One region of the Calorimonas adulescens genome, then DNA from elsewhere that is predicted to be linked to it. Evidence: a T-box and tRNA genes for the amino acid it is inferred to sense, from the RefSeq annotation. Region 1 holds a T-box; the other holds one or more tRNA genes.

Region 1 (15,437 bases):
CCCTCTCTTTTAAATTCCATTGCTGGTGCCACTATTGAATTAGCAAAACCAGTAATCGGCACAACAGAACCTGCCCCTGCATATTTACCGATCAAATCGTATATGCCTATCCCTGTTAAGAACGCACCAATAAATACCATTACTATTGATGTAGACGTTCCAGCCTGGAGAGGGTCCATACCAAGGGACTCAAAGTAATTTAAAAAAATTTGTCCAATGTCACAAATTAATCCACCAAATATAAAGGCCAGTATGCAGTTTCTTAAAATAGTTGGTCTTGGTACGGATCTCTTTACTATTTTTTGATAATCTTTTTTTAAGCCTATATCATTATTCCTAAGCACGGTAGTATCATCCTTTTCGATCAAATGAGCATTGTTTAGATGCTCATTTGATCATTATCGTCGACTTTGAAAGCAACTTGAACATTTGCCTTATATTCAACAATATTGCCATCTTTAACATTTGCAGTTTGGTTTGTAACCTCGATTCCTGAAATATTACCTACAGTTTTTGACGCCTCTTTTACAGCATTTTTAATTGCATCATCCCAACTTTGCTTTGATTCGCCCACCAAATTTAATACTTTAACAATAGCCATATTGTAACCTCCTTGATTATTGTTTGAGCTTTTTTATAAACAAACAATGCATCTTCAGGTATTTTCGAATTTACATTATTTATATATAGATACAAACCTAAAAAAATTAACATTGTTACAGCCAATGCAATAAATCTGTACAAATTAAATTTAACTACTTTCATATGCATCACCTGTCCAATGTTATTATGTATCATCAAACGTAATTTAATTCATTTTTAATTTTATTTAAGACACTTTTTTCAATCCTTGAAACCTGCACCTGTGATATACCCATTATTTGTGAGACCTGAGACTGTGTCATGTCTTTAAAATATCTTAATATAATAATCTGCCTTTCACGTGCTTCCAATTTATTTATAGCTTCTTTTAAAGCTAAACTATTAATAATATCTGTTTCATTGTAATTATCACTGATTTTATCCAGCAGCGTATCTTCATCATTCTCTTGATTAAATGACTCATTCAATGACAATGGTTGATTTTCACTGTTTAAAACCAGAACCAGTTCCTCTAACTTCATGTTCAAATGTTCGGCCAGTTCATTAACCGTTGGTTCTCTTCCCAACATGTATGTTAACTCTTCGCTTGCATATTTTACCTTTAAATATTTTTCTTTTGTCGAGCGACCCACTTTTATTATATTGTCATCTCTTAAAAATCTTTTAATTTCACCTATAATCATAGGAACTGCATAAGTAGAAAACTTTACTCCATAACTCACATCAAAACGCTTTATTGCTTTTAAAAGTCCTGTACACCCAATCTGGAACAAATCTTCCTCCTCATACCCTCTACCCAGAAATCTTTTTACTATACCCTTTACGAGACCAATATTATTTTTAATTAGTTGTTCTTGTGCTGTTTTATCGTTGCTTTGGGCTCTTTTAATAAGTTCTAAATTGTTATTCTCCATTTTTATCACCAATTATTTTTTGGTACTTATCAATTTTGTCATTATAACAGTTGTACCTTCTCCTATCTTTGAAATAACGTCCAGATTGTCCATGAAACTTTCCATAATAGTAAACCCCATTCCAGACCTGTCTAAATCAGGCCTTGATGTATAAAGGGGTTGCCTTGCCATCTTAACGTCTTCTATTCCTTTACCCTTATCTTTGATAACGACAGTCAACTTATTGTCATTGATTTCTGCATCCATATAGATAATTCCTATTTCGTTCTCATATCCATGTATTATGGCATTTGTTACAGCTTCTGACACTGCCGTTTTGATATCAGAAAGTTCCTCTAAGGTTGGGTCCATTGGTGTCACAAATGCAGATATAACCATTCTTGCAAATGATTCATTCTGAGAATAACTTGGAAACTCAAGATGCATCCTATTGTTCATTTTAACTACCTCCCGGCATATTCTTTGGCTTTTTTCAGGCTATCAAAGGTCCTAATTATTTTATAAATACCAGACATCTCTAAGACCCTTTTGATATGACTATTATCTACAACATAAACATGCCCATCAATAGCCTTAATTTTTTTGTATCGACCTAATATTAATCCTATCCCAGAACTGTCCATAAAATCGACATTTTTAAAATCAAGTATCAAATTCTTAGTGTGTTGTTTAATGATAGCTTCATCAATCCTCTCCTTTATAATTTCCGAATTATGATGATCTATTTCTCCATTTAGGCTTACTATTAAAAAATTCTTCTCTTTTTCAATTTTAAAGTCCATGCTATCGCCTCCTCTTATAATATTCTATATTTAACAAAATTTTCCTTCTTGTGTTTTAAAAAAAAGAGGTATACACCTCTCAAAAAGTCAGCCAGCACTTATATATCTTTTTAATAATATTAGAAAACGTAGCCTTCTGTATATCAACTTCTGTTGTTAATGGAATTTCTTGAATTACTTCTCCCTTATTTTTGATTATAATTTTGCCAATTTCATAGCCTACCTTGGCAGGAGCTACTATTTTATCTACCAGTTCAACACTACTTACAATATTACCACCTTCACCTTTTTTAATAAGAATTGAAATATCCTTTGGTATCCTAATCTCATAAATGTTGATACTTCCCTTTTCCACATTTATCTTTCCAACTAGGTCACCCTTTTTAAAAAGGTTATATGTTTCATAATTGGCAAAACCATAATCTAAGAGCTTAATTGTTTCACCAAATCTTGTTTTAGAATCTGGTGCACCAAATAATACTGCAATTAAACGAGTATTACCAACTTTTTTTGTTGCAGATAAGCAATATTTTGCTTCTTCTGTCGAACCGGTTTTTAGTCCATCAGCTCCATATGTCCTTATTAACTTGTTTGTGTTTGCTAAACCAAATTTCCCTTCTCTTAAGGTATCCATCCAAATTGATGTATACTTTAATATTGATGGATGTTCATTAATCAATTTCATAGAGATTATAGCAGTATCATAAACAGAAGTATAATGGTTATCCGTTGGTAAGCCTGTCACATTAACAAAGTGTGTATCCTTAAGTCCCCATTTGCTGACCGCATCATTCATCATTTCTACAAATAGTTGCTCACTGCCTGCAATATATTCTGCCAGTGCAACTGCAGCATCATTCGCTGAAGCTATTGTTATTGCCTTTATCAAATCTTCTACTGACATCTCTTCCCCCGGTGCCAGATAAACCTGAGAGCCACCCATACTACTGGCATATTCACTTACTCTTACCATATCATCTAACTTAATCTTACCTGAATCAATAGCCTCCATTATAAGATATAAGGTCATTATCTTTGTAACACTAGCAGGAGCAAGGCGTTCATGTATATTCTTTTCATATAAGACTGTTCCCGTGTCAGAATCCATTAAAATTGCTGACTTAGCATTAACGTCAAAAGGTATGCTTCCTGATAGATTTTGATCATCAAAAGCAAATACACTGTTGAAGTTGCTAAAAAGTAACACAGCAATAAGCATCAATATTGCATAATGCTTTTTCATAAAAATACCCTCCTTCTGAGGTTAGATTAACCAGAAAGGAGGATGTTTATACAATACGTGCTTTAATTTTAAGCATTTTTAGCTAAAATAAAGTTTTAGGATCAACATATTCATACCCAAGAGAATCTGCCACTCCTTTATATGTTACTTTCCCAAAATATACGTTTAATCCCCTCATCAATGCCATATTGTCTTTCAATGCCGTTTCATAACCTTTATTGGCTAATTCAAGGGCATATTTTAACGTAGCGTTGGTAAGGGCAAGGGTTGATGTACGCGGCACAGCACCTGGCATATTAGCCACAGAGTAATGAACTACATTATATTTTATAAAGTATGGATTGGCATGAGTTGTAATCCTATCTATCGTCTCTACCGACCCACCCTGATCTATGGCAACATCCACTATAACAGAACCAGGTTTCATTTCTTTAACCATATATTCTTTGACCAGTTTTGGTGCTTTACTTCCTGGTATCAATACTGCTCCTATAACAAGGTCAGCATCTTTGACTGCCTCTTCAATATTATATTCATTGGAAACAAGTGTAGTAATTCTTCCTCCAAATATATCATCTAAATATGCAAGTCTTGATGTATTAATATCAAGCACAGTTACCTTCGCACCCATACCTACAGCTATTTTAGCCGCATTTGTGCCGACATTTCCGCCACCTATGATTGTTACATTGCCTTGCTCTACTCCTGGTACGCCGCTGAGTAAAATTCCACGACCACCATTCACTTTTTCAAGTAGCCATGCACCAACCTGTACAGACATTCTGCCTGCAATTTCACTCATGGGTGATAGGAGAGGTAACGCACCATTATCCAGTTGTACCGTCTCGTAAGCAATTCCAACTATGTTTTTCTCAAGTAAAGCTCTTGTTTGCTCTGGGTCTGGTGCAAGATGGAGATAGGTGAATAATACCTGCCCTTCATGAAAATAATCATATTCAGCGGGTTGTGGTTCTTTTACTTTAATTATCATTTCAGCCTTATCAAAAACTTCCTTCGGAGTATCAAGAATTTCAGCACCAGCTTTTGCATACTCTTCATCGGTGAAACCACTTCCAGCCCCGGCCGACTTTTCTATAAATACTCTATGACCTGCGTTTGTAAATGCTTTCACACCTGCTGGGGTTATAGCTACCCTGTTCTCTTCTGCTTTAATCTCTTTTGGTATACCAATTATCATATAATTTCATCCCCCTTACAAAATTTACATTATCATAATAACATAAAAACAATCAAAATTCTATATGAATTTTAAGCTATTTATCAAAGTCGCTGAGTTTCTTTGAACCCAGTTTCTTTAATACATCCGTGAAATGTTCCGGCAATGGGGCACTAAATTCCATATATCTCCCATATGCAGGATGAATAAATCCAATTTTATGTGCATGAAGAAGTTGGCCATTAATACCAAATTCATTTTTTTTCTTTCCATAAAGTTTATCACCAACAATAGGATGGCCAATATAAGCCAAATGAACCCTTATCTGATGAGTTCTTCCCGTCTTTATATTTAACTTTAAAAAGGTATACCCATTTAGTCTTTCAATGACATTATAAGTGGTCACTGCCTCTTTACCATTTTCAACAACTGCCATTTTCTTTCGTTCTTTTGGATTTCGACCTATCATAGTATGTATTGTACCCATATCATCTTTAACTACACCGTCTACTAGAGCTAAATAAGTTTTATTGACCAAATGATTTTTAAGCTGTTCTGCCAACCCTTTATGTGAAATATCATTCTTTGCAACTATAATAAGACCTGTGGTATCCTTATCAAGTCTATGTACTATGCCCGGCCTAACAACACCATTTACAGTGGATAAGTTTTTTGTCTTATAAAGTAAAGCATTAACCAATGTACCACTATAGTTCCCAGGTGCAGGATGTACAACCATATTCTTAGGTTTATTAACCACAATTAAATCATCGTCTTCATAGATTATATCTATTGGTATATCTTCTGCCACCAATTTTAGTTCTTCAACCGGTGGTATATCTATACTTATATTATCGCCTGATTTAACCTTTTCACTTGCTTTTATAACTTTATCATTTATTCTTACAAGTTTTTCTTTGATTAATTTTTGTATATATGTCCGACTAAAATTCGTCTTAAGTGCCAAAAATTGATCTACCCTTATATCATTGAGATCTGATTGGATAATCATATCATCACCTTATTTTTTATCACTTAAAAAAATAAATACTGCCAGCAATATTGAACCAGTAACGATGAACATATCAGCAACATTGAATACAGGCCAATAAATAATGTGGATAAAATCAATAACATAACCTAATCTTACCCTGTCAATTAGATTACCCACCGCTCCTCCTAATATAAACGAAAGTGCAAGTTTTGCATAAAACTGACCGGGTACGTTAATCAAGAGATACACCAGAGCAATAGTAACCATTAATGTAATAATAATAAAAAAAAGTGTCTGATTCTGAAGTATGCCAAATGCCGCCCCTTTATTTTTTACAAGAGTAAATTCCAGTATTGTACCCAATATATGACATGAATTTCCGTTAGATAAATAGGTGACCATATAATGTTTTGATAATTGATCAATTAGTATGATAATTATAGCAATCACAAAGTACATGAATTTACCTCCCATATAATAATAAAAAAAGAGGCATTTGCCTCACTTTTGGCAGGGGAGGCAGGAATCGAACCCGCAACCAACGGTTTTGGAGACCGCTACTCTACCAATTGAGCTACTCCCCTACACAAATGTAATTTTAGCAGATTATTTATCACCTGTCAACATCATGATTTTTATGGTCCGTGTCAAGTATTTTTAGGTTTTTAAAAACCTCACCATCACACTGTAAGGTAAAACATCATAAAATATAAAGTTCATGCTATTTAAAATATTAAGTTCACTTTTTGTAGAAAGATATCTCGCTCCTCTATATTGCACACTCATGCAATATGGACCGTATAGCCATACTGGTGAATGTCTTTTTATTTAGCAGAATAGGTAGATTGTCTATGGTGCTGAATTTTGAGTATATCTTTTTAATCTTTTGTTTGGTTCTGTTTATAGTCTCCTTTGGTAATTCAACAGGTTTTAAATCTTCATACTGCTGTTTTATTATTGCATCTCTTAATGAGGCTCCGTCTGCTTTTATTGCTCTTAGCTTAGCCATTTTATGTGCGCCTTCTTTGCTCCATGATATGGGACCTCTTGAAAGCCTTTCTGATAATATATGTTTATAAAGGTATTAATGGAAGCCATGGAGTGCGAATTTGTCAGGACAGATACCATATTTATTGATGCCACACACATAAAAGCCAGTGCCAATAAAAATAAATATATCAAGAAAATGGCTGAACAACGAGCCATAAAATATAAAAGGAAATTATTAAATGAAATAAATACCAAACGAAAAGCAAAGAAAAACTACTCATCATGCCCTACAAAAGACCAATGACCAAAAAAGGCTACTTTAAAAAACGAGATTATGTTTACGATGAATATTATGATTGCTATATATACCCCAACGACCAAATGCTAAAATATAGCACTACCAACCGAGCAGGATACCAAGAATATAAAAGTAATCCACATATATGCCATGAATGCCACGTGCTAATGCAATGTACCCAGAGCAAAAATAATACAAAAGTAATAACCCGTCATATCTGGGAATAATATGTGGAGATAGCAGAAGACATAAGACACACCCCATGGGGCAGAGAACTATATAAAATGCGCTGCCAGACCATTGAACGTATCTTTGCAGATGCAAAAGAAAAACATGGTGCGCTATACCAATCTACAAGGCTTGAGGAAAGTCAGACATTACTTCATGCTTCATTTTGTATGCATGAATTTAAAAAAGCTTGCCTTATGAAAGAAAAAACGGGGCATGCTTCCACCCGTAGCCCCTACTATTCATGAATTTTTATCTATAATTTTTAGAGTCTTAGCCTTGAACAAACCACCCCACTCTTATTTGCTATTGCAGAAGAGATAAAGCAAAAAGCTTGTGCGCCCCGACATGCCAGACAAAATGCTCTATAAAATACTGGCTAAATGACCCGATAAAATTTTATACTATCCTTCTTTATTATCTCTTTCATTTTCTAAAATCTCTTTATAATAAGCATTGGAAATGTTATCAGTGGCCTCTACAGTGCCTGACTGAACTTCATCCCCTATATTAATTTGGTCTCCTGTTTGATAGCTAGGATCGTTCGTTTTATTGAACCTTTCAAGTGATTGATAGCTATCTTCTCCATCAAATTCTACGTTTTCGTCCTTATAATCCATATTTGTGTCTCCAAAAGAATTAGGGAAATTTTTTTCTTCTATTGGTCTAAAGTTCGTATTCTCTGCAGATAGTTGTTCATGCTTTTTTTCACACTTTATACAGTATGCTGCATAAGGCATAATCTCTAATCTTTCTTCCTCTATTACCCTTCCACATGTCTTGCAAAATCCAAAACTGTTTTCATCAATCCGCTTTAAAGCATCATTGATTGAATTTAAGATGTTTTTAACACTATCTAATCTTGAATAATTAAGTTCTCTTAAATATGTTTCCTCTCCAAGATCAGCAGGATGATTGTCATAGAATGATAGTTCCTCATATTCTTCACGTTCAGATATATTCAGATTGCTGTTATCAATTATATTGTGTTCAAGTTGCTCATAATCCGACTTTAGTTTTAAAAGCCTTTGTTTATAATGGTTCAATTTGTTATTGTCCATATAGGTCCTCCTAAAGCTGCATCTCTACAACTTTTATAACATCTGCTACAAAATTACCAATCAGCGGGATATTTAACATTACAATCCTCTGTAATATTATTAAAACGATAGCTCCAAGAATTGTAAAACCGATAGCCATCCCCAATCCCCTAACCAGACCACTCGAAAAATTGATCAACAGCATCTTTCCGGGTCTTTGAAGTAATTGTACATATTCATTAATATTTGTCCTCTCTAACATAATAGAAACATCATTTAGCTTTCTTAATAGTTCTTCCTCATTGTTATTATACTGCATTTGTTATGGCTCCTATATAAGAAACTTATTATATATTTTGCACACTCTTATAAAATTTATGAGCTTCTTTACAAGTTTCCTATCATATCCAATATTATGTTACTAGCAGTCTTGGCAGAGGAGTGTACAAATTGATTATAACTTATATTTGCTTTCCCATCAGCTCTATCAGAAATTGCTCTAATTATAACAAATGGTACTTTATTTAAATAACACGTATGGGCTATAGCTGCACCCTCCATCTCTACTGCAAGACCATTAAACTCTTTTTTTAAGCTTATTACTTCATCTTTGTTTGCTACAAATTTGTCCCCTGAAATAATCCTTCCCACATAACTATTAATATCTTGATTTTTTTTGCAAGCGGTCAAGGCATAATCAATAAGGCGTGGCTCAGCTTTAAAAATCGACGTCTTCATTCTTGGAATAACGCCACGTTTATACCCAAATACTGTAACATCAACATCGTATTCTATAAGTTCGCTTGAAATAACTATATCGCCTATATCAAGCATGCTATCAATGGCACCAGCAACTCCAGTATTTATTATTTTGCTTACACTGAAATTTGAAATTAAAATCTGTGTACATACAGCTGCATTTACTTTACCAATGCCTGATACTACCAGTATACAGTTTACATCTTCAATAGCACATTCAATGAACATCATTCCAGCTATTACGGTTTTTCTTTTAATTTTACTCTTTCTTAGTAAAATTTCTATTTCTTCACCCATTGCACCTATAACGCCTATCAAAACAATCACCTCGTAAAAAAAGTAAGGGCCTATAGAACCCTTACAAATTAGTTATACATTTGTGGCAGAGGTCCGGATGTTCAGGATCTTGCCCTACAGTCTCACTATATACCCAGCATCTGCTGCATTTTTGACCAGGAGCCTGCTGAACCTTAATTTTCAGGCTTTCTGTCTCATAGGTTATATCGTCACCTGCATCCTCATAATTACATACATTTACCTTAGAAACAATAAATATTGTGTCTAACTTATTATAGAAATAATTGACAGTATCTTTAATATCATCTGAGGGGTATAGGGTGACTTCTGCGTTTAAAGAATGTCCTATAATCTTACTATTACGCGCAATCTCAAGGGCCCTGGTCACTTCTCCCCTTATATCCATAATTTTATTCCATCTATCTTCCAATTCAATATCTATATAATCCTCATTTTTCTCAGGCCAATCTGTAAGTTGTACGCTCTCATAATTTTCGTCTTTTCTATGAGGCATATAACCCCATGCTTCCTCTGTGGTAAAGCTGAGTACGGGTGCTATTAATTTTATCATATCATTTAAAATGATGTATAAAGCAGTTTGAGCTGATCTTCTTTCCTTAGAATTTGCTTTGAAAGTATATAGTCTATCTTTTATAATGTCCAGATACTGATTACTCATATCCACAACACAGAAATTGTGAAATAAATGATATATAAGATGATATTGATAGCCTTCGTATGCATCATTTATTCTATCTTTTAGCCTCTCGAGGCGCAGCAAAGCCCATTTATCGATTTCTTCCATATCTTGATAGCCTACCATATCCTTATCAGGATCAAAGTCATAGAGATTTCCCAGCATGAATCTAATAGTATTTCTTATCTTCTTGTATACTTCTGTAAGCTGACCCAGTATTTTATCAGATATTCTTACATCCGATGTATAATCAGAAGAAATAACCCATAGGCGTAAAATTTCAGCACCATACTTCTTTATAATTTCATCGGGATCTATTCCATTCCCGAGAGATTTTGACATCTTTCTCCCTTCACCATCCACAACAAACCCATGGGTCAGGACAGACCTGTATGGCGCTTTTCCTCTGGTAGCTACTGAAGTTAATAATGACGATTGAAACCAACCCCTGTGTTGGTCCGATCCTTCAAGATACATATCGGCAGGCCATCTTAAATCATCCCGGGTTTCTAATACCGCTGCATGGGTGGACCCTGAATCAAACCATACATCCATTATATCTGTTTCTTTTCTAAAATTCGTAGAACCACACCTGCATTTTTTACCTTCAGGTAATAATTCTTCAGGTGACATTTCAAACCAGGCATCAGAACCCTTTTCTCTAAAAATGTCAGATATTTTAGCAATAGTTTCCTTATCTATTAATGCTTCACCACACTCCTGACAGTAAAAAATCGGTATAGGCACACCCCAGAGGCGCTGTCTTGAAATACACCAGTCTTCCCTATCTTTAACCATATTGGTTATCCTCTCTTCACCCCATTCGGGAACCCATTCAACCTCTTTTATTGCTTTTAATGCCTCTTCTCTGAATCCTTTAACTGAAGCAAACCACTGTTCAGTAGCTCTAAAAATAACTGGATTCTTGCACCGCCAGCAATGTGGGTAAGAATGTAAAATCTTTTTCTTGCCAAGAAGAGCTCCTGCTTCAGCCAAATCTTTTTCTATCTCGCGATTTGCATTGTAATATTTCATACCAGCATACTTCCCTGCTTCAGCTTTGAAAAATCCCTTCTCATCCACAGGATTGAATGCTGGAAGTCCATATTTCTGTCCCACAATAAAATCTTCTTCACCATGCCCGGGTGCAGTATGAACACAGCCAGTGCCTGTATCGAGGGTTACATGATCTCCAACAATTATCACTGAATCCCTATCATAGAGAGGATGCTTTGTCTTTATTCCCTCCATTTCCTGCCCCTTAAAACTGCCAAGAATCTTATACTCTGATATATTCAAATCATGGAGCACACTTTTAACCAGTTCAGTTGCCATTACATAAACCTCTCCATTGGCTGCTACAAGGCTATAGTCAAATTCAGGATTTAATGAAATGGCAAGGTTTGCTGGTATTGTCCATGTGGTTGTTGTCCATATCACAAAGTATATCTTACTTATATCATCTATTAACTTTCTAAATAATCCCCTGTCATCCGTAACCCCAAACTTTACATATATGCTGTCTGCTGTTTCATCCTTATACTCTATTTCTGCCTCTGCAAGAGCTGTTTCACATGTTGTACACCAATATACTGGTTTTAATCCTTTATATATATAACCCTTTTCAGCCATCTGGCCAAATATTTCTATTTGTTTGGCTTCGAATTCAGGATTTAGTGTAAGGTAAGGATGATCCCAGTCACCGCGTACGCCTAGTCTCTTGAATTCCTCCCTTTGAATATCGACTTGTTCCAATGCATATTGTCTGCACATTTTACGAAACTCAACAGGATTAATTTCGTTTTTGTTTATACCTAATTTTTTTATTGCCTGTGCCTCTATGGGTAGACCATGTGTATCCCAACCGGGAACATATGGGGTATTATAGCCTCTCATACTTTTATATTTATTGATTATATCTTTTAAAATTTTGTTAAGCGTGTGCCCAAGATGAAGATCGCCATTTGCATATGGTGGACCATCATGCAAAATATATTTTGGTTTATCTTTGTTCTTATCCAAAACAAGAGCATTAATATCTATCTCATCCCAGAACTTCAATATCTCAGGTTCCTTTGATGGTAAATTTGCTTTCATTGGAAACGACGTCTTTGGTAGATTTAAAGTTTCATTATAATCCATAATTAACCTCCTCAGTAAATCTGCAAGTATTTATACAAGTATTTATATATTTAAAAAATCCGCCCCCTAGAAGGGACGGAAGGCCGTGGTACCACCCTAATGTTTTCAAATTCATGAAAACACTCATTACAATATAACGGTAAAACCGGCTAAGGCTTACTGCAGTATTTCAGCCTGCTACTCCAGGGTGATTTTCGTATATCCTGTTTAATGGTTTGCACCTTCCACCATCTCTCTAAAAAAGCAGGATAAACTACTCTTCCCTCTCATCGTATTTAATGTTTATTTAAGTTATTATAAATTATATGTAAATATTAACTCTATGTCAAGTAATATAAAATCATTCCTGATTTTCTTCAGGCTTATTACTATCCAACATTTCAATTTGCGATACAAGCATTGATCTTACTTTTGATTTAAATACCTCCATTTCATTTTTAATCCTTTCGTACTCTTTCTTAATTTCATATGCTTTCGCATTGCTGTCTTCAATAATTCTATCCGCTCGTTCCTCCGCCTCTTTAATTATCATCTCGGCTTTAACCCGAGCGTTACTTTTTATTTCGTCACTTGTTTGTTGCGCTGTAATGAGTATGTTTTTTAAAGTATCTTCAAGATTTTTATAATCATTCAGTTTATCATTTAAGCTGGTTATTTTGTCTTTAAGTTCCATGTTTTCTCTATATAGCCTTTCATAATCTTCAATTATTTCATCAAGAAACTTATCGACTTCTTCATCACTATAACCTCTGAATGTTCTTTTAAATTTTTTATTTTGTATATCTACTGGAGATAACATAATTTTTCGCACCTCGTATTTAAATAAATCTTTTTATATGTATCTTGATCCTACCCTTAGCGGTCTTACCATCAATACTGTCTACTCTTGCCCTGCCTCGTCCCTGGATGGATATCATATCGCCTACATTTATACTATAAGATACATCATCAACAATTTTCCAGTTTACCTTTGCCCTTCCTATTCTGATCAATTCAGCCATTTTGCTTCTTGAAATATTAAAGGCGGCACTGGCTATGCTATCAAGCCTAAGAGAACTTACAGTTGCAAATATATCCTTATATTTTTCTTCTGGCAGAATTATTTCGTTTATACTTATTTCTTTAGCTGTCACTGAAAGATTACCAACTCTACTTATATTGTTTATAATATAGTCTTTTATATCCTCCATGACTATTATCTGGGCCTTTGACTCAACTACTATAATGTCTCCTATCTTATCTCTTGCCAGTCCAAGTCCAAGTATAGCACCTAAATAGTCTCTGTGAGTAAGCTGTTGTTCTCCTTTAGTCGTTATTGCAACAGCAGTGATAGGAAACTGTAGATCAAATTTTATCTCAGCAGGAAATATTGCTACGACCTTCCTTTCAGCATTTTCATAACCGCCATCTTCTTTATAACTTATTTCCTCATATTTTTTTAACTCATACTCGATTTCTTCTCTAACGATTGGGTCCAAAAAATTAGTAAATTTAGGCTTTTGATGCTTATTTACCCATTTTATATAATCATCGGCCATTTTCTGATAAGATATGTTCATGCCAATTCTCCTGTCAAAAAATAATATAAATCAAATTGATAATCAAAGGACGTACAATACAATCAATAAATAACAATGCAATCATCGGCGAAAAATCTACAAAAAATGCCTTAGAGATACTTGAGTTCATTAATAGCCGCCTAAATGGACTCAGTATAGGCTCTGTTAATTCGTATACCAATCGTATGATAGGGTTGTAGTAATCGATCCTAATATAGGATAGAAAGACACGAATAAATATTAATATATTTAATATATTTAAAAAAATATTAAAAGTTAATATCAAGGTTTGTTGAATCAAAAGAACACCACCTGTCTGTTAAATTTCATCCTCAGTATCTAAGGCACCTATTATTTCAATATTGTGTGGACATACAATGAATATATTTGTATCTATCTTCTGTATATTACCATCTAAAGAATAACATGCACCACTCACGAAATCAAGTACCCGCCTACTTTCTTCATGGGATAATTTTCCCATGTTTATCAAAGAAATCTTTTTCTGTCTTAGATTGTCACATATCTTAGTAACTTCATTAAAGGTATTTATATTATATACTACAACCTTTGATCTGTTAAGTTTATTTAAATCAACAACTTTGCTATTATATGAAGAATTTTTAAACTCGTCTTCGACTGGCTCTCCTGCATCTTCGTCTTTTCCACCATCTTGGCCATCAAATCCAAAAAAATCTATGAGATTTTTTAATAGATTATTCATTATTGGTAATACAACTCCTTATTATTTTCTCTCTCCAAAAATTGCCGTTCCTATACGTATCATATTCGAGCCTTCTTTGATTGCTGCTTTAAAATCACCTGACATACCCATTGACAGATATTGAATTTCCATGTTATCCTGTCTAACGTTTTTCAGCTTTTCAAACTGATTATATGCTATTTCAAAATATGGCCTGGCCTCGTCCTCAAAGTTAACCTTAGGTGCTATAGTCATCAATCCTTTAATTCTAATATTCTTTAAATCCGCTACTTGATTAAGAAATTCATCAATATGATTTACGTCTACACCAAACTTTGTCTCCTCATAAGAGGTTTTGAGCTCAATAAGTATATCTTGAATGACTCCAAGTTCTTTGGCTTTTTTATTAATCTCATTTGCCAACTTGATACTATCTACGGATTGTATTAGACATATACGACCAACTACGTATTTAACTTTATTCGTCTGCAAATGTCCTATTAAATGCCATTTAACATCTTTATTGTCTAGTGTTTGATACTTATTTAAAAACTCCTGTACTCTATTTTCACCAAGATCACGCAAATTACAAGAAACAGCCTGCATAATTTTTTCTATACCCACATTCTTCGTAACTGCAATTATCTTTATTGATTCTGATTTAACACCTACCTCATTGCATACATCATCAACCTTATTTAACAATTTTAATATATTATCCTTAATGTTCATTTGCTGTCATCCTCTATACTTAATTGTTTTGTTAAAAACTCCTTGTCCGTCACCAAAACATCATACATTTTTAATCCATCTAATTTGTCTACATTCTCTACTACCGCATTTTTACCATCTGATGATACCACATTAACCTCAACCTGCTTTATCCCAACAACACTGTAAACATAAACATATTGCTTCCCGTCCTTATTCATTATAACATCAGCTGGCACCAATAATCCTTCAGCAGAATTCTTTATTATTTCAAAACTAATAAACCTTTCTTTAGTAAAT
Region 2 (15,437 bases), on a different contig from region 1:
GATTTAAAACATCCCCTGGAATATTATGTGGGCAGGCTAAAGAATGTTCTTTTTCAAGCTGAACTTGGTACTCTTTATGACAAAACACAAAGAATAATTGAAATCTGTGAGAGCATATGCGAACAACTAAGTATGGAGGAAGATTACAGGTGGGTTGTAAATAGAGCTGCGTATCTTTCTAAGGCAGACCTTGTAACCCAAATGGTATATGAGTTTGATGAGCTTCAAGGGATTATGGGGATGTATTATGCAATGGCCAGCGGAGAAAAGGAAGAGGTGGCCAAAGCAATCAAGGACCAGTATAAACCCAGTTTTTCTGGAGATGAACTGCCAGAAACTATGGCGGGAAGAATATTAAGTATAGCCGATAAGATGGATACCGTAGTTGGGTGCTTCAGCAGAGGGTTAGAGCCAACCGGTTCTCAAGACCCGTATGGTCTCAGAAGATCGGTTATAGCAATCATCAATATAATCTTAAATGGCGGACCTGATATTGATATTCTTCAGACGCTGGATAGGGCTGCAACATTGATGGTTGAAAATGAAGAGGATAAGGGTGCGGTAGAAAATAAAGTTATCAATTTTATAAAACAGCGTTTTAAAGGAATCCTTATTGATGAAGGAATCAGGTATGATGTGGCAGATGCTGTACTGGATGGAGAAATAAGACATTTTCCTGATGTCAAGAAGAGAGCTGTATCTCTTATGAGATGGCTTGATAATGAGGAAATAGAGCTAATCTTAACTGTGTTTAAAAGGGTGTCAAACCTGGCCAGGTATGCTAAGAGTGATGAGATTAGACCAGAACTGCTGATAGAAGATAGCGAAAAGATGATGTATGATTCATTTATCAGAATTAAAAATGATGTTGAGGCCGAGATAAAAAGAACAGACTATGACCATGCCCTGGATATAATTAAAAACCTATATCATCCCTTGAATAAATTTTTTGAAAATGTACTCGTTATGACAGAAGATGAAAAACTAAAAGAGAACAGATTAGCTCTTTTGTTATCAATACAAAAGACAATGAGTCAGATAGCTAATTTTTCCCTAATTTCTTATTAGCCCTTACGGGCTTTTTTTATTTTTAAGAAGGATTTTAGAGATAAATATAGTATAATATATATTAATATAGTATAACATTTTTGTGGCAAGGGGTGATTCATATTCCGTTTACAGACAGACAACAACAAATAATTGATATAGTAAGGATAAGCCAGCCAATAACCAGTGAGCAGATTGCAGAAAAACTAAATCTAACCAGGGCAACCCTTAGGCCGGACCTTGCAATATTAACTATGTCAGGTGTTCTTGAAGCAAAACCCAAGGTGGGATATTACTATACCGGGCGTTCCAATCTTAATGTTATATCCGAATATTTGGAGAGCGTTAAGGTTAGTGATATAAAATCTATGCCTGTTATAGTGGAAGAAGGTACTTCGGTCTATGATGCAATTGTAACTTTATTTCTTGAGGATGTTGGTACAATATTTGTTACAAATAATAGTTATCTTGTTGGGGCAGTATCAAGAAAGGATTTTCTGAAAGTAGCGATTGGAGGTAGTAGTGACTTGACAAAGATACCTGTTGGTGTAATTATGACGCGAATGCCGAATATAATTTATACAACTGATGAAGAATCTATAGTTGATGCGGCACGTAAGATTATAATGCATGAGGTAGATAGCTTACCAGTTGTTGAGATAATAAAAGAAAACGGCAGAGAAATGCCAAGGATTGTAGGCAAGGTTTCAAAGACGAATATTACGAGATTTTTTGTGCAGTTGTCTAATGGTTAAGGGGGATTGTAAATTGAGCGGAGATATTGTCATTTATGCAGTTTCTGATTCCATAGGGGAGACCGCAGAAGAAGTTGCAAAAGCAGCGGCTGTCCAGTTTAATTCACATGTAAAGGAGATTAAACGAATACCAAATTTGACCGATATAAATATGGTAGATGAGTTGATTGACAGGATAAAGAGTTCCAATGCCCTGATAGTATATACGGTAATTATACCTGAGATAAAAGAGCGTCTTATAAAGAGAACTATGGAATATAATATACCCGCCGTAGATATATTGGGGCCTGTTATTGAAAACATGGAGAGGCTTACAGGCTTAAAATCAAAGCATGAGGCAGGCCTCCTTAGGAAAATGAACCTTGAATATTTTAAACGTGTGGATGCAATAGAGTTTGCTGTAAAAAATGATGATGGTAAGGATCCAAGAGGTATTTTAAAAGCTGATGCGGTATTAATTGGTGTTTCACGCACTTCAAAAACCCCACTATCAATGTATCTTGCTCATAAAAATATCTACGTAGCCAATCTTCCTATTGTTCCGGAGGTTGAGCCTCCTAAGGAACTTTATATGATTCCACGAGAAAAGATTTATGGCTTGGTTATACAACCTGAAAAATTAAATGAAATAAGAAGGGAGCGACTGAGATTTTTAGGGCTTAGTGACAATGCCAGTTATGCCAGCATTGACAGGATAAAGGAGGAACTGAAATTTTCACGTAAGATAATGAAAGCATTGAACTGCATGGTCATAGATGTTACTAATAAAGCCGTGGAAGAAACTGCCAGCATTATACTTGAGGATATAAATAATAGAAAGATTGAAGGCGTTAGCGGTGAAAATACGAGAAATTACTGAAGATATAGAATTAAAGATATTATCTCCTTATGCTTTCAAAAGCATCAATAGCAAAGGCAGAATGAGAGAAGAGGAAAAATGTGATATCCGCACGGAATTTCAAAGAGATAGGGATAGAATAATCCACAGCAAAGCATTCAGGAGGTTAAAACATAAGACGCAGGTCTTTATCTCTCCAGAAGGTGACCATTACAGGACAAGGCTTACCCATACCTTAGAGGTCTCGCAAATTGCGAGGACAATTGCACGTGGCTTGAGACTGAACGAGGACCTGACAGAGGCGATTGCATTGGGGCATGATCTTGGACACACACCCTTTGGTCATACCGGCGAGTTTGTCTTGGATAAGTTGTCTCCATGTGGGTTCAAACATAATGAACAGAGCTTAAGGATAGTGGATAAGATTGAGAAAGGGACTGGTTTGAATCTCACATTTGAGGTCAGAGATGGTATACTCAATCATACTGGAAAGGGCAACCCTGCAACCCTTGAAGGGCAAGTGGTGCAAATATCGGACAGGATAGCATATATAAATCACGATATTGATGATGCTATAAGGGCTGGTGTGCTGTCCCGGGATGAACTTCCTGGAGATTGTCTCAGGGTCCTTGGTGAAACCCACAGCAAAAGAATAAATACAATGGTTACTGATGTAATATTAAATAGCCTTGACAAGCCAAGGATTTCTATGAGCGATGAAATAAAGTTTTATACCGACAGGCTGAGGGAGTTTATGTTTAGTGCGGTATACAATAGTCATGGGGCCAGGCCGGATGAGGATCGGGTGGAAAGGATTATTGAAAGTTTGTATGATTATCTTTTAAAAGAACCGGATAACCTTCCTGAAGAGTTTAAGAATATTTGCGATGAAGAGGGAATAGATAGGGCAATATGTGATTATATAGCCGGAATGACTGACAATTACGCGATGAAAAGATTTTTTGACATATTTGTACCGAGACCGTGGAGAAGAAACGAAAATTTGTAACATTTTTTTAATATTTTATAAGAAGGATAAAAGACATTTTTGTCGAATACAAATAATCTAGTCATTAAAAAATGATTATAGCATCAAAGTAACAAACCAGTGGTGATGAAATGCCTATAAAACAGGATATAGTAAGTGAAATTATAGAGAAAGTTGACATAGTAGAGGTTATAAATGAGTATACCCATCTTACTCAAAAAGGTAAAAACTATATGGGATTGTGTCCTTTTCACCGTGAAAAGACGCCGTCTTTTTCGGTAAGCAGGGAAAAGCAGTTATATCACTGTTTTGGGTGTGGGGCCAGTGGAAATATAATAACCTTTATAGAAAAAATAGAAAATGTGGATTTTCATGGTGCTGTAGAATTACTGGCCGAGAGAGCAGGTATTGATATCCAGGAAAAAGATAAGCTTTTTTCCCGAGAGAAGGAAAAGCTGTATATAATAAATTCGGCTGCAGGACGATATTTTTATAAAAATCTCTATGCGAATGAAGGCAAGGTAGCTTATGCTTATTTAAGAAACAGGGGTTTAGATGACGATGACATAAAAAGGTTTGGATTGGGATACTCATTGCCTCAATGGGATGGCCTTTTAAAGCATTTAAGGTCAGAGGGTTTTAGTAATGAAGACATTGAAAAAGCGGGGCTTGCAATACGTGGATCCAAGGGTTACTATGATAGATTTAGAGGCAGAGTGATATTCCCAATATTCAATGAATATGGTAGGGTTGTGGGTTTTGGCGGAAGGGTTTTAGATGATTCAAAGCCCAAATATCTAAATTCACCTGAAACTTTAATTTATAGTAAAAGCAGGATTTTATATGGTTTAAATACGGCTAAAAAAAGTAAAGAACAGTTTCTAATAATAGTAGAGGGATACATGGACTGTATTGCATTGCAGAAATATGGTTTTTTGAATACAGTTGCATCCCTTGGTACATCGCTTACTATACAACAGGCAAGACTTTTAAAAAGATATACAAATGATGTATGTATATGTTATGATTCTGATCTGGCAGGACAGGAAGCAACGCTAAGAGGTCTTAAAATATTGGACAGGCTAAGTATGAGGGTTAAAATTATTTCGTTGCCTGAGGGGAAAGACCCTGATGAATTTTTAAAAATAAATGGAAGCGAGGGCTTTTACAAACTGATAGAGAGCGCCGTATACTACAAGGAATATTTAATCAGGTCTCTGGCTAAAAATTATAATGTTGACGATATAGAACAGAAATCCAGGTTTGTAAATGAGGCATTAAAGATAATTGTAGATAGCAATGATGCAGTGGAGGTAGAAAATTATATTTCTATAATAAGCAGTCTAGCCAGAATATCAATAAATGCAGTAAGAACACAATATAACAAATATGTCAATAGGGATTTGGAAGTTTTTAATTCCAAAATGTATATAAATGGTAACAATAGATATAATAGATACATGAATGTAAATTTTCAAAAAGATATAGATAAGATTTCAAATGCATATATTAATGCAGAAAAAATCATTGTCTTTAATATTATAAACAACAAAAAGTTAACACCAGAGTTATACAAAAAGATCAATCCCGAGATGTTTGAAGATAAGATCATAATGAAAATATACATGATAATCTGTGAGCTTTACAAAAACAAGAAAGACATAAATGAGAAGGACATATTATCGGGTCTCACCGGTGATGAGGCTAATTACTTTATGAATTTAATGAAAGGTGAGTATCCGATTGATATAGATATAGAAAAGTTTATTGAGGATTTTTTAACCTACAAAAAAATGAAGGTATTGGAGAAAGCATTGCAGGAGTCAAAAATGAAGGATGACAATAAGACGGTTATGGAACTACAGAAACAATTGATAAAGTGCAGGTTGAGTTTAGCAGAAAGGAGTAATACTTATGTCAGAAAATAATGAGGATGTCAAGGCAGTTAAGGACCTCATTAGACTTGGCAAAGAAAAAGGGTCGCTTACCTTCAATGAGATTAATGATGTACTGTCCCATGTAGAGTTAAATTCAGACCAGATTGATAAAATATATGACTCATTGGAATCTATGGGTATAGATATAATTAATGATGTGGACCTGAATTCATCAGTTGATTTTGATGATGTATCTTTAGAAGATTTGTCATCACTGGAGGAAGTATCACCAGAGGAAGAGCTGGATCTTTCAATACCCGAAGGTATAAGCGTTGATGATCCTGTACGAATGTATTTAAAAGAAATAGGTAAAATACCTCTTCTAACTCCTGAGGAGGAGATAGAACTGGCTAAAAGGATAGAAAAGGGGGATGAAGAGGCAAAGAAAAAACTTGCTGAAGCTAACCTGAGGCTTGTGGTAAGTATTGCTAAGAGATACGTTGGCAGGGGAATGTTGTTTTTGGATTTAATACAGGAGGGCAACCTGGGCCTGATTAAAGCGGTAGAAAAGTTTGACTATAGGAAAGGATATAAGTTTAGCACATATGCCACATGGTGGATCAGACAGGCTATCACCAGGGCTATAGCTGATCAGGCAAGGACCATAAGGATACCTGTCCACATGGTTGAGACAATAAACCGATTAATAAGAGTCTCAAGGTTACTTTTACAGCAACTTGGCAGGGAACCTACCCCAGAAGAGGTTGCTAAAGAGATGGGTATCAGTGAGGATAAGGTAAGGGAGATAATGAAAATAGCGCAAGAACCTGTTTCGTTGGAGACACCAATTGGTGAAGAAGAAGATAGCCATCTCGGAGATTTTATTCCTGATGATGATGCTCCAGCTCCAGCTGATGCAGCTACGTTCATGATGTTAAAAGAGCAGCTGAAAGAGGTTTTAGATACCCTAACTCCAAGAGAAGAGAAAGTATTGAGGCTTCGTTTTGGCTTAGATGATGGTAGGGCAAGGACTCTGGAAGAGGTTGGCAAGGAATTTAATGTAACAAGGGAGAGAATAAGGCAGATAGAAGCAAAAGCTCTCCGTAAGTTAAGGCATCCAAGCAGGAGCAAAAAATTAAAAGATTTTTTAGAGTGAAGCTTACGCATCTTGTAGGCTTTTTCTTTTAATTACCAATAACTATTTTGTCAACCAATACACTTGGACAACAGGTGATTATGCTGTAATATACTATTAAGGAGTTGATAAGACGTTGTGCAGAATGCTGTACACGGATAGCTCAAAGCTGATAGAATGATTGGACTGTGTTAAACCATTCCTTAATATAATGTTCGCATAAAATCGTTTTGCTTTATTATTGCCTATCGCCGATTATTGCAGCGATACAGTGGATACAAAATAGAGAGGAGGAAACGGCACATTTTTCTCCATCTGAATTATGTTGCTAATGGAGTCTTTTGCGCCTAAAATTGATGAATATAGTAGATATCTATATGAGATGGATAAAAAAGAGTGTTAATGACCCCGAAAAGGTTAGAAAGCTCGTCGTATGGGGACTTATGGCTGAGCATGTCTTTTTTTCCCTATTTGGGGACAAGCATGTGCCCAAATCTTTCAATTACCTGAATAAGATAGGTGTAGAGTTCGTATTAAGTCCGCTGGTACATAGTGATCAGTCGGCATGGGTCAACTTGTTTGCCCCCACCGAAATACTTCACGCCATGGACATATATCCTCTGTGTATAGAGGCTTTTTCGTCCTTTCTCGTGGGTTTTCAATGCGAAGATGTGTACATAGACTATGCCCAACGGTTTGGGATATCTGATACCCTGTGCAGCTACCATAAAGGGTTTATAGGAGCAGCCTTAACCGACCTTTTGCCCAAGCCTAAGTTCATGATTACGTCGTCCATGTTGTGTGATGCTAATATAAGCACATTCAGGTACCTTTCGTGGTATCACCACGTACCCATGTACTCTATCGACGTGCCGTTTGAGTACAGCTCCCAGAGCGTCAGTTATTTAGAAGGGCAGCTCAGGGAGATGGTGAAGATGCTGGAGCAGGTTACGGGCAAGAAGATGGATGAGGATAAGCTTAAAGAGGTAATAAAGAGGGAAAATAAGACTCATGCCTATATGAATAGGTATATCGATGTCTTAAGGTATAAATGCCATCCTACTACTCTGACGCTGGAAATGTATATGCTGTTTGTGACCCATACGTTTATGGGGACGCAGCAAACCTTGAGATTTTTTGAGATACTGATGGATGAAATGGAAAGTTTCCCCGACAGCAAGGCTAAGAGGGTATTTTGGGTGCACATCGTGCCCTTTTATCCCCATGGGTTAAAGCGGTATTTTAATTACAGTCGACATTATGAAGTCTTAGGCCTTGACTTGAACTTTGATTATCTGGAGGAAATGGACTGTGATAACCCCTACAGAGCGCTGGCCATAAAAATGATCCTCAACCACGGCAATGGACCTTATCAGAGAAAGATAGGCAGCATAATGAATATAATCGACAGATTGCAACCTGACGGTGTAATACACTTCTGTCAGTGGGGATGTAAGCAGTCAGTGGGAGGGATGATGCTACTAAAGCAGATGCTGGATGAAAGAGGCATACCGTTTCTTGCCCTGGATGGAGATGGGGCGGATCGACGCAACCATTATGAAGGACAGGTAAACACCAGGCTGGAGGCTTTTTTAGAGATGATAGGTAAGCGGGAGAGGTGCTTATGACCGTAGGGTATATATGTAGATATACGCCTGTGAAGCTTTTGGAAAGTATGGGCGTTGAGTGTAGGCGCATTGAACCGGGGTATATTGATAATGAAGTGGCCGAAGCCCTTATGCACCCCAATGTATGTACGTATGTGAAAGGGGTGCTTTCAGAGGTAGTCAGAGGCGGATACGATGGCATAATTCTTGTAAACTGCTGTGACAGCGCGAGGCGGCTGTACGATGTCCTGAAAAATGCGAAAAAGGATATGATGGTTTACATGCTGGATTTACCCAGGAAAAGTGGAGATCAGGCAGTGGCTGTGTATACCGGTGAAATAAAAAAATTTGTACAGGCTTTTGCAGACTTCTACAGTAAAGAGTTTAACGTCCAGGATTTTAAAAAATATATATCGATAGAAAAGAATGCCGAACAGAACAATAGGCCTAAAATGCGCAAAGGTATAAGCCTGGCTATAATGGGAGCTAGGTGCAGTGCTTACCTCGTCGATTTGATTAAAAATGCGGGGGCAGATGAGGTATTAAATTATACGTGTACTGGAGATTTACTGGAATATCCACCGCTTTTTGATAAGTCAGCAAGAGAGCAGGAAATGATAGAATGGTACGCTGGATGTCTTATGCGCTCTATTCCATGTATGCGCATGGCGGATATTGATAGAAGGCGGGACGTGTTGAAGGATATAATGGCAAATGTAAACGGCATTGTTTACCACACTATAAAGTTCTGCGAGTTTTATTCATATGAGTATTCCTATATAAAAGACAATTATCATTTTCCTATCCTGAAGATAGAGACCGATTTTACCAGTGACAGTGAGGGTCAGTTGATGACTAGGGTGAGCGCTTTTGTGGAATCATTAAGAGGAAGAGATGAGATCAAGAAAACTTTGCGTAAGTCCGGCAAGAAAATAGTGGCCGGTATAGACAGCGGCTCTTTATCCACTGACGTAGTTATCCTGGATGAGGATTATAATATCCTGTCATATAGCGTTATGCCCACTGGTGCATCCATAGTGGAAAGTGCTGACAGGGCTTTTTCACAGGCTATTGAAAAGGCTGGGATTAGCCGGGATGATATTTCATTTGTCGTATCTACAGGATATGGGCGCATCAACATTCCGTTTGCTGATAAACAGGTGACCGAGATAACCTGTCATGGTAAAGGAGCCTATTTTTTAAACAACGGTGTAAGAACTATCATAGATATAGGTGGACAGGACAGCAAGGTAATAAGGTTGGATGATAATGGCAATGTGGTGGATTTTGTGATGAATGATAGATGTTCGGCAGGAACAGGGCGGTTTTTAGAAGTGATGGCGAAGGCCCTGGAAATACCTCTAGAAAAGATGGGAGAAGAGGCTCAAAAGGCGACAGAGGACATAAATATCACCAGCATGTGCACAGTCTTTGCGGAGTCAGAGGTTATATCCCTTATTGCGCAAAATAAAAAGAGAGCGGATATAGTAAAGGGGTTGCACAATTCAGTGGCCAGTAAAACAATTGGCCTGCTTGACAGAATAGGCCGTAAAGGCACTTATATGATGACGGGGGGAGTGGCGAAAAATAGAGGCGTGGTAGAGGCTATAGAGCAGAAAATAGGGGAAAAAGTGTATGTTCCCGAGGAGCCGCAAATAGTAGGGGCATTGGGAGCAGCTATTTTGGCATTACAAGAATGATGTTAATATCGTTTATGTCATTTATGCTTTTCCATTTAGACCGATTTCTTCTGCCGCTTCCTGCATCCCTATGATAGTCTGCTCGATTATGTAATCCAGATCCATTTCTAGCATTTTTGCGCCTTCTTCTATTACGCTGCGGTCGACACCACTGGCGAAGCCCTTTTGCTTCCATTTCTTTTTTACAGATTTTACACCGAGGTCAGATAGACTCTTGCCTGGCCTCAAGATAGCTACAGCTGTGATAAATCCTGTTAATTCGTCCACGGTGTAAAGCACTTTCTCCATTTTGTGTAGAGGTTTTACATCGTTGACGATATTATAGCCGTGGCTTTCAATAGCTCTTATATACTCTTCGGGGTATCCATGACGTGCCAATATTTCTCTTGCCTTTTTACAATGCTGTTGAGGGTATATTTCATAGTCGATATCGTGTAATAGACCGATTATACCCCATTTTGTTACGTCATTTTCATTGAGGTTAAATAGCCGTGCAAAATGCTTCATAACCGCTTCCACCGCCAGAGCGTGTTTTATAAGGCTTTCGCTTTTTGTATACTCTTTTAATAGCGCAAACGCTGATTTCCTGGTTATTTCTCTATTACCCACTTCTTTATCACCCTTATTGTGATTTTTAAAATAAATTTGAGATTTGGGAATATAAGCTTGTGCTTATATTCCCAAATCTATTCATTCATGAAACAGCGGCGTTGAAAGGTACCTTTCACCTGTATCTGGCAACAGCACTACGATCATCTTCTCTTTGTTTTCTGGTCTCTTTGCAATTTGCGTTGCGGCAAAGGCCGCTGCCCCTGAGGAAATGCCAACAATGAGACCTTCCAGTCTTGCCAGTTTTCTTGAGGTCTCAAAGGCCTCATCATTTTTGACTTTAAAGACTTCATCAATGATGTTTATGTTTAACACATCAGGGACAAAACCGGCTCCTATACCCTGTATTTTGTGAGGCCCGGGCTTCCCACCTGACAGAACTGGCGAATCAAAAGGTTCTACGGCCACAATTTTGACATCAGGCTTCCTTTGTTTTAACACTTCTCCTACTCCTGTTATCGTTCCACCTGTCCCAACGCCAGCTACAAATATGTCTACCCGTCCATCGGTATCCCGCCAGATTTCTTCCGCAGTGGTTTTTCTGTGTATTTCAGGGTTTGCAGGGTTTTTAAACTGCTGAGGTATAAATGAATTGGGCGTCTGTGCGGCTAGCTCTTCCGCCTTATTTACAGCGCCTTTCATTCCCTCAATGCCAGGGGTCAAGACCAGCTCAGCTCCCAGTGCTTTGAGTAGATTTCTTCTTTCAACGCTCATAGTATCAGGCATCGTGAGTATAAGCCTGTAGCCTTTTGCGGCTGCTACAAATGCCAACGCAATTCCTGTATTGCCACTGGTGGGTTCGATTATGACAGTGTCTTTATTTATAAGCCCTTTTTCCTCTGCATCTTTGATCATAGCGTATCCAATTCTATCTTTTACACTGGACAGAGGATTAAAATACTCCAGCTTGGCTATAAGTTTTGCTTCCAGTTGATTTTCTTTGTTATAATTAGAGAGCTCCAAAAGAGGCGTCTTTCCTATTAAATCCGTTAGATTTTTTGCAATATTCATTGTATAACCTCCCTTTATATTTTTTAATTCCGAGTAAACCAATAGGTTTATATGTATTTTAATCTCATAAAAAAGATTTGTCAAGATAGTATAAAATTTAAGCAGGTAGACAATGGGAAAAGGCCTAACCAGCTACCTATATGGACTGTAGGGCAGATAGATACCTGTCATCTTATGAACGAACGTGACTGAGAAACATTCTTTTGATGTGTATTGACAAAGATGAGTTTATGTTTTATAATATCATTTGTCAGCGGTCCTCAGTAGCTCAATGGTGGAGCGACCGGCTGTTAACCGGTAGGTTGCAGGTTCGAGTCCTGCCTGGGGAGCCAGGGGCCTTTAGCTCAGTTGGTAGAGCGGTCGGCTCATAACCGATTGGTCCGGGGTTCGAGTCCCTGAAGGCCCACCATATACGGAAAAAGGGGTGCTATGTGGCACTCTTTTTTGTTTTTTGGAGGAAGATATGAAATTATCAAGCAGGTTATTATCTGTGGCTAAAAAGGTTGCTGAGGGAAAAGGCTTGGCCGATATAGGTTCAGATCATGGCAAGCTCCCTGTATATCTGGTATTAAATGGTGTGATACCATATGCAATAGCCAGCGACAGTAATGCAGCCTCTTTGAAGAAGGCAGAGGAGCTTGTTTTTAAAATGGGCCTATCCGAAAAGATTGAGCTGCGTGTTGGTTATGGGCTGGATGTCCTTTTGCCTGATGAGGTTGAACAGATAGTCATTGCCGGTATGGGTGCACCACTGATTGCTGAAATAATTGATAATGCCCCTCAAGTTTCTACCGGTGTCGAGAGGTTAATACTTCAACCCATGCAGTACCCAGAATATCTTTCAAGATGGCTTTATGAAAATAAATTTGATATAATAGATGAAGACCTAGCAGAGGACAGAGGCAGGATATACAGAATATTTACTTGCCATAAAGGGACACCAGCGCCGGTAGAAGATGATATATATTTCGAGATTGGGGAAAAACTAATTAAGAACAACCATCCTCTTCTTCACAAGTATATAAAAAGAATTATAAGTAAATATCACTATATTTACCAGCACATAATTGATGATAACGAGAAGACGCTTATATACACAAAGCTAAAAAAGCTGGAGGAGATCATAAATGAGTACGAAAGCCCAGACCATCTTTAGCTTAATTGAAGAGATTGCACCAAAATATTGTGCTGAGGAATGGGATAATGTAGGCCTTATGGTTGGGAGATACAACAGGGATGTATCAAGGATACTTATATCTCTTGAGCTAAACAGTGATGTATTAAAAGAAGCAGTGCAAAATAATATTGACCTCATCATTACCCACCATCCTCTGATTTTCAATCCACTTAAAAACATAAGGTACGATATACCCCAGGGAAAATATGTATACGAACTCATTAAAAACAACATAGATCTATATTCCTGTCATACAAATCTGGATGCCAGTAGAGACGGGTTAAATGATTATATAGCTTTGAAATTGGGTTTGAAGGATATTGATATTCTTGATATTATAGGTAGAGATTCATATAAAAAGCTGGTTGTGTTTGTACCTAAAGGGTACGAAGAAATTGTGAGGAATGCACTGGGGAATGCTGGGGCAGGCTTTATAGGAAACTATAGCCACTGTACATTTATGACTGATGGTAAAGGGACTTTTCTACCACATGAAGGCAGTAATCCATTTCTTGGCAATATTGGCAAGATAGAAGAGACCGATGAATATCGTATTGAAACAATAGTACCGGATAGACTTCTTAAAAAAGCTGTAACAGCTATGTTGAAAGTACATCCATACGAAGAAGTGGCTTATGATATATATCCATTAGAGAATGAAGGGAAAGTATATGGGATAGGCAGAATAGGTTACACTGACAATGAGTACAATCTGTACGAGTACGCACTAAACGTGAAACAACTTCTAGGACTGAAAGAAGTAAGAATAGGTGGAGAAGTAGAAAAGAAGATTAAAAAGGTTGCCGTAGTAAACGGCTCTGGCGGAAGCTATGTTTCAAAGGCCTATTATGCAGGGGCTGATGTGCTGGTTACAGGGGATGTAAGCTATCACCAGTATCAGGATGCAAAGGCATTAGGTTTGGCAGTAATAGATGCTGGGCATTATGGTACTGAAAAACATTTCGTTCAGTTTATGTCCAGGTATCTGAAGGAAGCTGCCCATGAAAAAAATTTAGACTATGAAGTAATAGAAAGTCAGGTTGATTTAAGCCCATTTATAACATATTAGGAGGATGAAATGCTCAAAATACATACCGACGGTGGATCGAGAGGAAATCCAGGCAAGGCAGGTATAGGTGTCGTGCTGGAGAGAGAAAATGGGGAAAAAGAAGAGATATATAAATATATTGGGGTAACAACAAACAATATTGCAGAATATACAGCGCTTAAGACTGCACTTTTGCGGGCTATCGAATTGGGTGAAAAAGATGTATCCGTATTTATGGATAGTGAACTTGTTGTAAAGCAGATAAAAGGAGAGTATAAAGTTCGCAATGAAGGTCTCAAACTCATATATGATGAGGTTATCAGTCTCATAAAAGAATTTGAACATTTTAGCATATCTCATATAATGCGAGAAGAAAATAAAGAAGCCGATAAACTGGCAAACAAAGCTATGGACGAAGGATAATATAAAATTTTATTAGGTCATTGAGCAGTAGAATTAAGGTCAGATATAGAAAAAGACCTCACCATCCTCTATCCGGGATGAGTTTTAAACCCAAGGAAGGTGAGGTCTTATGAAATTAATTAGACTTGTACTGTAAAAATTCCTTCTTGCTGCAAAAATATTTGACTTATTAAACAGCAAATACATGTACTGGCTATCTATTATTTGGACTTAAACGACCAACACGCCATGATTCACATTATTTCTTAAAAATGCTTCGAAGAATACTGGGTGGGTTTTATAAAATCTTTCAGCCGGCGAAACTGCCTTCAGGTTTTGCGTGATTGCTCGATGATTAAGCGGTTGCCAGGTGTTTTCCGCAGACCAGCTTTGCCTGGCCCGACGAACTACCGGGACGAACGGCTGTTACAAAGCTTTGTGCCATCATCATCTCTAAATAAATCATATTCTCAATAAAAAGCTCCCAAAACGAGGGAGCTTTTTATCTTATATTAAATTCACACTTTCAAGCAGATCATTATCATCGAGTATTTCAGACGGGTTACCTATCGTCTCAACAGTGTGCGACTCGTTCATTATGATGATTCTGTCAGCAAGCTTTCTCGTTAAATCCAAGTCATGTGTCGAGATTACCAGTGTTTTTCCACTTTCATTTAAGTCTTTAAGCTTATCCATTAGCCACTTTCTAGACCTTGGGTCAAGGCCGTTTGTAGGCTCATCAAGTAGCAGCACATCAGGATTTATAATCATGATGGATGCAAGAGCGACTTTTTTCTTTTCGCCGCCGCTTAACCTGTGAGGTGATCTATCACGCAATTTTGTAAGTCCAAATGAATCCAATGTGTCTTTAACCATTGATTTTACTGCACTCGGCTTTAATCCCATCTGAAGAGGTGCAAATGCGACTTCATCAAATACATTTGTATTAAAAAGTTGAACATCGGAATCTTGAAACAAGTAGCCAACTTTTTTTCTAAATTCATATTCTTCATCGCTTTTCATATTTAATATTGATTTGCCAAAAGCTAAGATGTCTCCGTTATTTGGCTTTATCAAACCGTCCATCAATTTTAGAAGTGTAGATTTCCCTGAACCATTTGCGCCTAAGATTATAAGCTTTTCACCTTTATTTACTGTGAAGTTTACATCTACAAGCGCCGGTATAGACTTTATATATGAGTAAGAGACGTTTTTAAGTTCAAAAATTATATCCAAAGTTTGC

Evidence for each region. A T-box is a leader RNA that pairs with one kind of tRNA and senses whether it is charged. The one in region 1 lies ahead of ileS (isoleucine--tRNA ligase), so its partner is inferred to be a tRNA-Ile.
Region 2: it has a tRNA-Ile gene. The T-box ahead of ileS (isoleucine--tRNA ligase) is inferred to sense a tRNA for this amino acid. The anticodon was not compared.

Annotation. Positions count from the first base shown of each region.
Region 1 is NZ_VTPS01000009.1:84,119-99,555, reverse strand. Features, by position in the region: gene spoVAC (stage V sporulation protein AC) at 1-344, opposite strand, end outside; gene FWJ32_RS07330 (dodecin family protein) at 380-601, opposite strand; gene FWJ32_RS07325 (hypothetical protein) at 580-765, opposite strand; gene FWJ32_RS07320 (SigF/SigG family RNA polymerase sporulation sigma factor) at 798-1,517, opposite strand; gene spoIIAB (anti-sigma F factor) at 1,530-1,955, opposite strand; gene spoIIAA (anti-sigma F factor antagonist) at 1,961-2,299, opposite strand; gene FWJ32_RS07305 (D-alanyl-D-alanine carboxypeptidase family protein) at 2,379-3,542, opposite strand; gene ald (alanine dehydrogenase) at 3,625-4,740, opposite strand; gene FWJ32_RS07295 (RluA family pseudouridine synthase) at 4,817-5,731, opposite strand; gene lspA (signal peptidase II) at 5,741-6,172, opposite strand; tRNA gene FWJ32_RS07285 (tRNA-Trp) at 6,222-6,297, opposite strand; partial or broken gene FWJ32_RS07280 (ISLre2-like element ISTxy1 family transposase) at 6,483-6,785, opposite strand; gene FWJ32_RS07275 (hypothetical protein) at 6,801-7,007, shown strand; gene FWJ32_RS14005 (transposase) at 6,986-7,228, shown strand; gene FWJ32_RS14000 (transposase) at 7,232-7,477, shown strand; gene FWJ32_RS07265 (TraR/DksA C4-type zinc finger protein) at 7,634-8,290, opposite strand; gene FWJ32_RS07260 (DUF5665 domain-containing protein) at 8,301-8,588, opposite strand; gene FWJ32_RS07255 (5'-methylthioadenosine/adenosylhomocysteine nucleosidase) at 8,657-9,355, opposite strand; gene ileS (isoleucine--tRNA ligase) at 9,387-12,164, opposite strand; T-box leader at 12,233-12,443, opposite strand; gene FWJ32_RS07245 (DivIVA domain-containing protein) at 12,505-12,963, opposite strand; gene FWJ32_RS07240 (YlmH family RNA-binding protein) at 12,983-13,723, opposite strand; gene FWJ32_RS07235 (YggT family protein) at 13,737-14,009, opposite strand; gene FWJ32_RS07230 (cell division protein SepF) at 14,043-14,447, opposite strand; gene FWJ32_RS07225 (YggS family pyridoxal phosphate-dependent enzyme) at 14,469-15,158, opposite strand; gene FWJ32_RS07220 (biotin/lipoyl attachment domain-containing protein) at 15,155-15,437, opposite strand, start outside.
Region 2 is NZ_VTPS01000010.1:57,764-73,200, forward strand. Features, by position in the region: gene glyS (glycine--tRNA ligase subunit beta) at 1-1,068, shown strand, start outside; gene ccpN (transcriptional regulator CcpN) at 1,161-1,802, shown strand; gene FWJ32_RS07740 (pyruvate, water dikinase regulatory protein) at 1,816-2,661, shown strand; gene FWJ32_RS07745 (deoxyguanosinetriphosphate triphosphohydrolase) at 2,639-3,649, shown strand; gene dnaG (DNA primase) at 3,760-5,556, shown strand; gene rpoD (RNA polymerase sigma factor RpoD) at 5,543-6,661, shown strand; gene FWJ32_RS07760 (2-hydroxyacyl-CoA dehydratase subunit D) at 7,018-8,268, shown strand; gene FWJ32_RS07765 (acyl-CoA dehydratase activase) at 8,265-9,947, shown strand; gene FWJ32_RS07770 (HDIG domain-containing metalloprotein) at 9,969-10,556, opposite strand; gene cysK (cysteine synthase A) at 10,638-11,567, opposite strand; tRNA gene FWJ32_RS07780 (tRNA-Asn) at 11,825-11,899, shown strand; tRNA gene FWJ32_RS07785 (tRNA-Ile) at 11,901-11,976, shown strand; gene FWJ32_RS07790 (tRNA (adenine(22)-N(1))-methyltransferase) at 12,031-12,723, shown strand; gene FWJ32_RS07795 (Nif3-like dinuclear metal center hexameric protein) at 12,695-13,813, shown strand; gene FWJ32_RS07800 (ribonuclease HI family protein) at 13,823-14,215, shown strand; gene FWJ32_RS07805 (energy-coupling factor ABC transporter ATP-binding protein) at 14,702-15,430, opposite strand; gene cbiQ (cobalt ECF transporter T component CbiQ) at 15,421-15,437, opposite strand, start outside.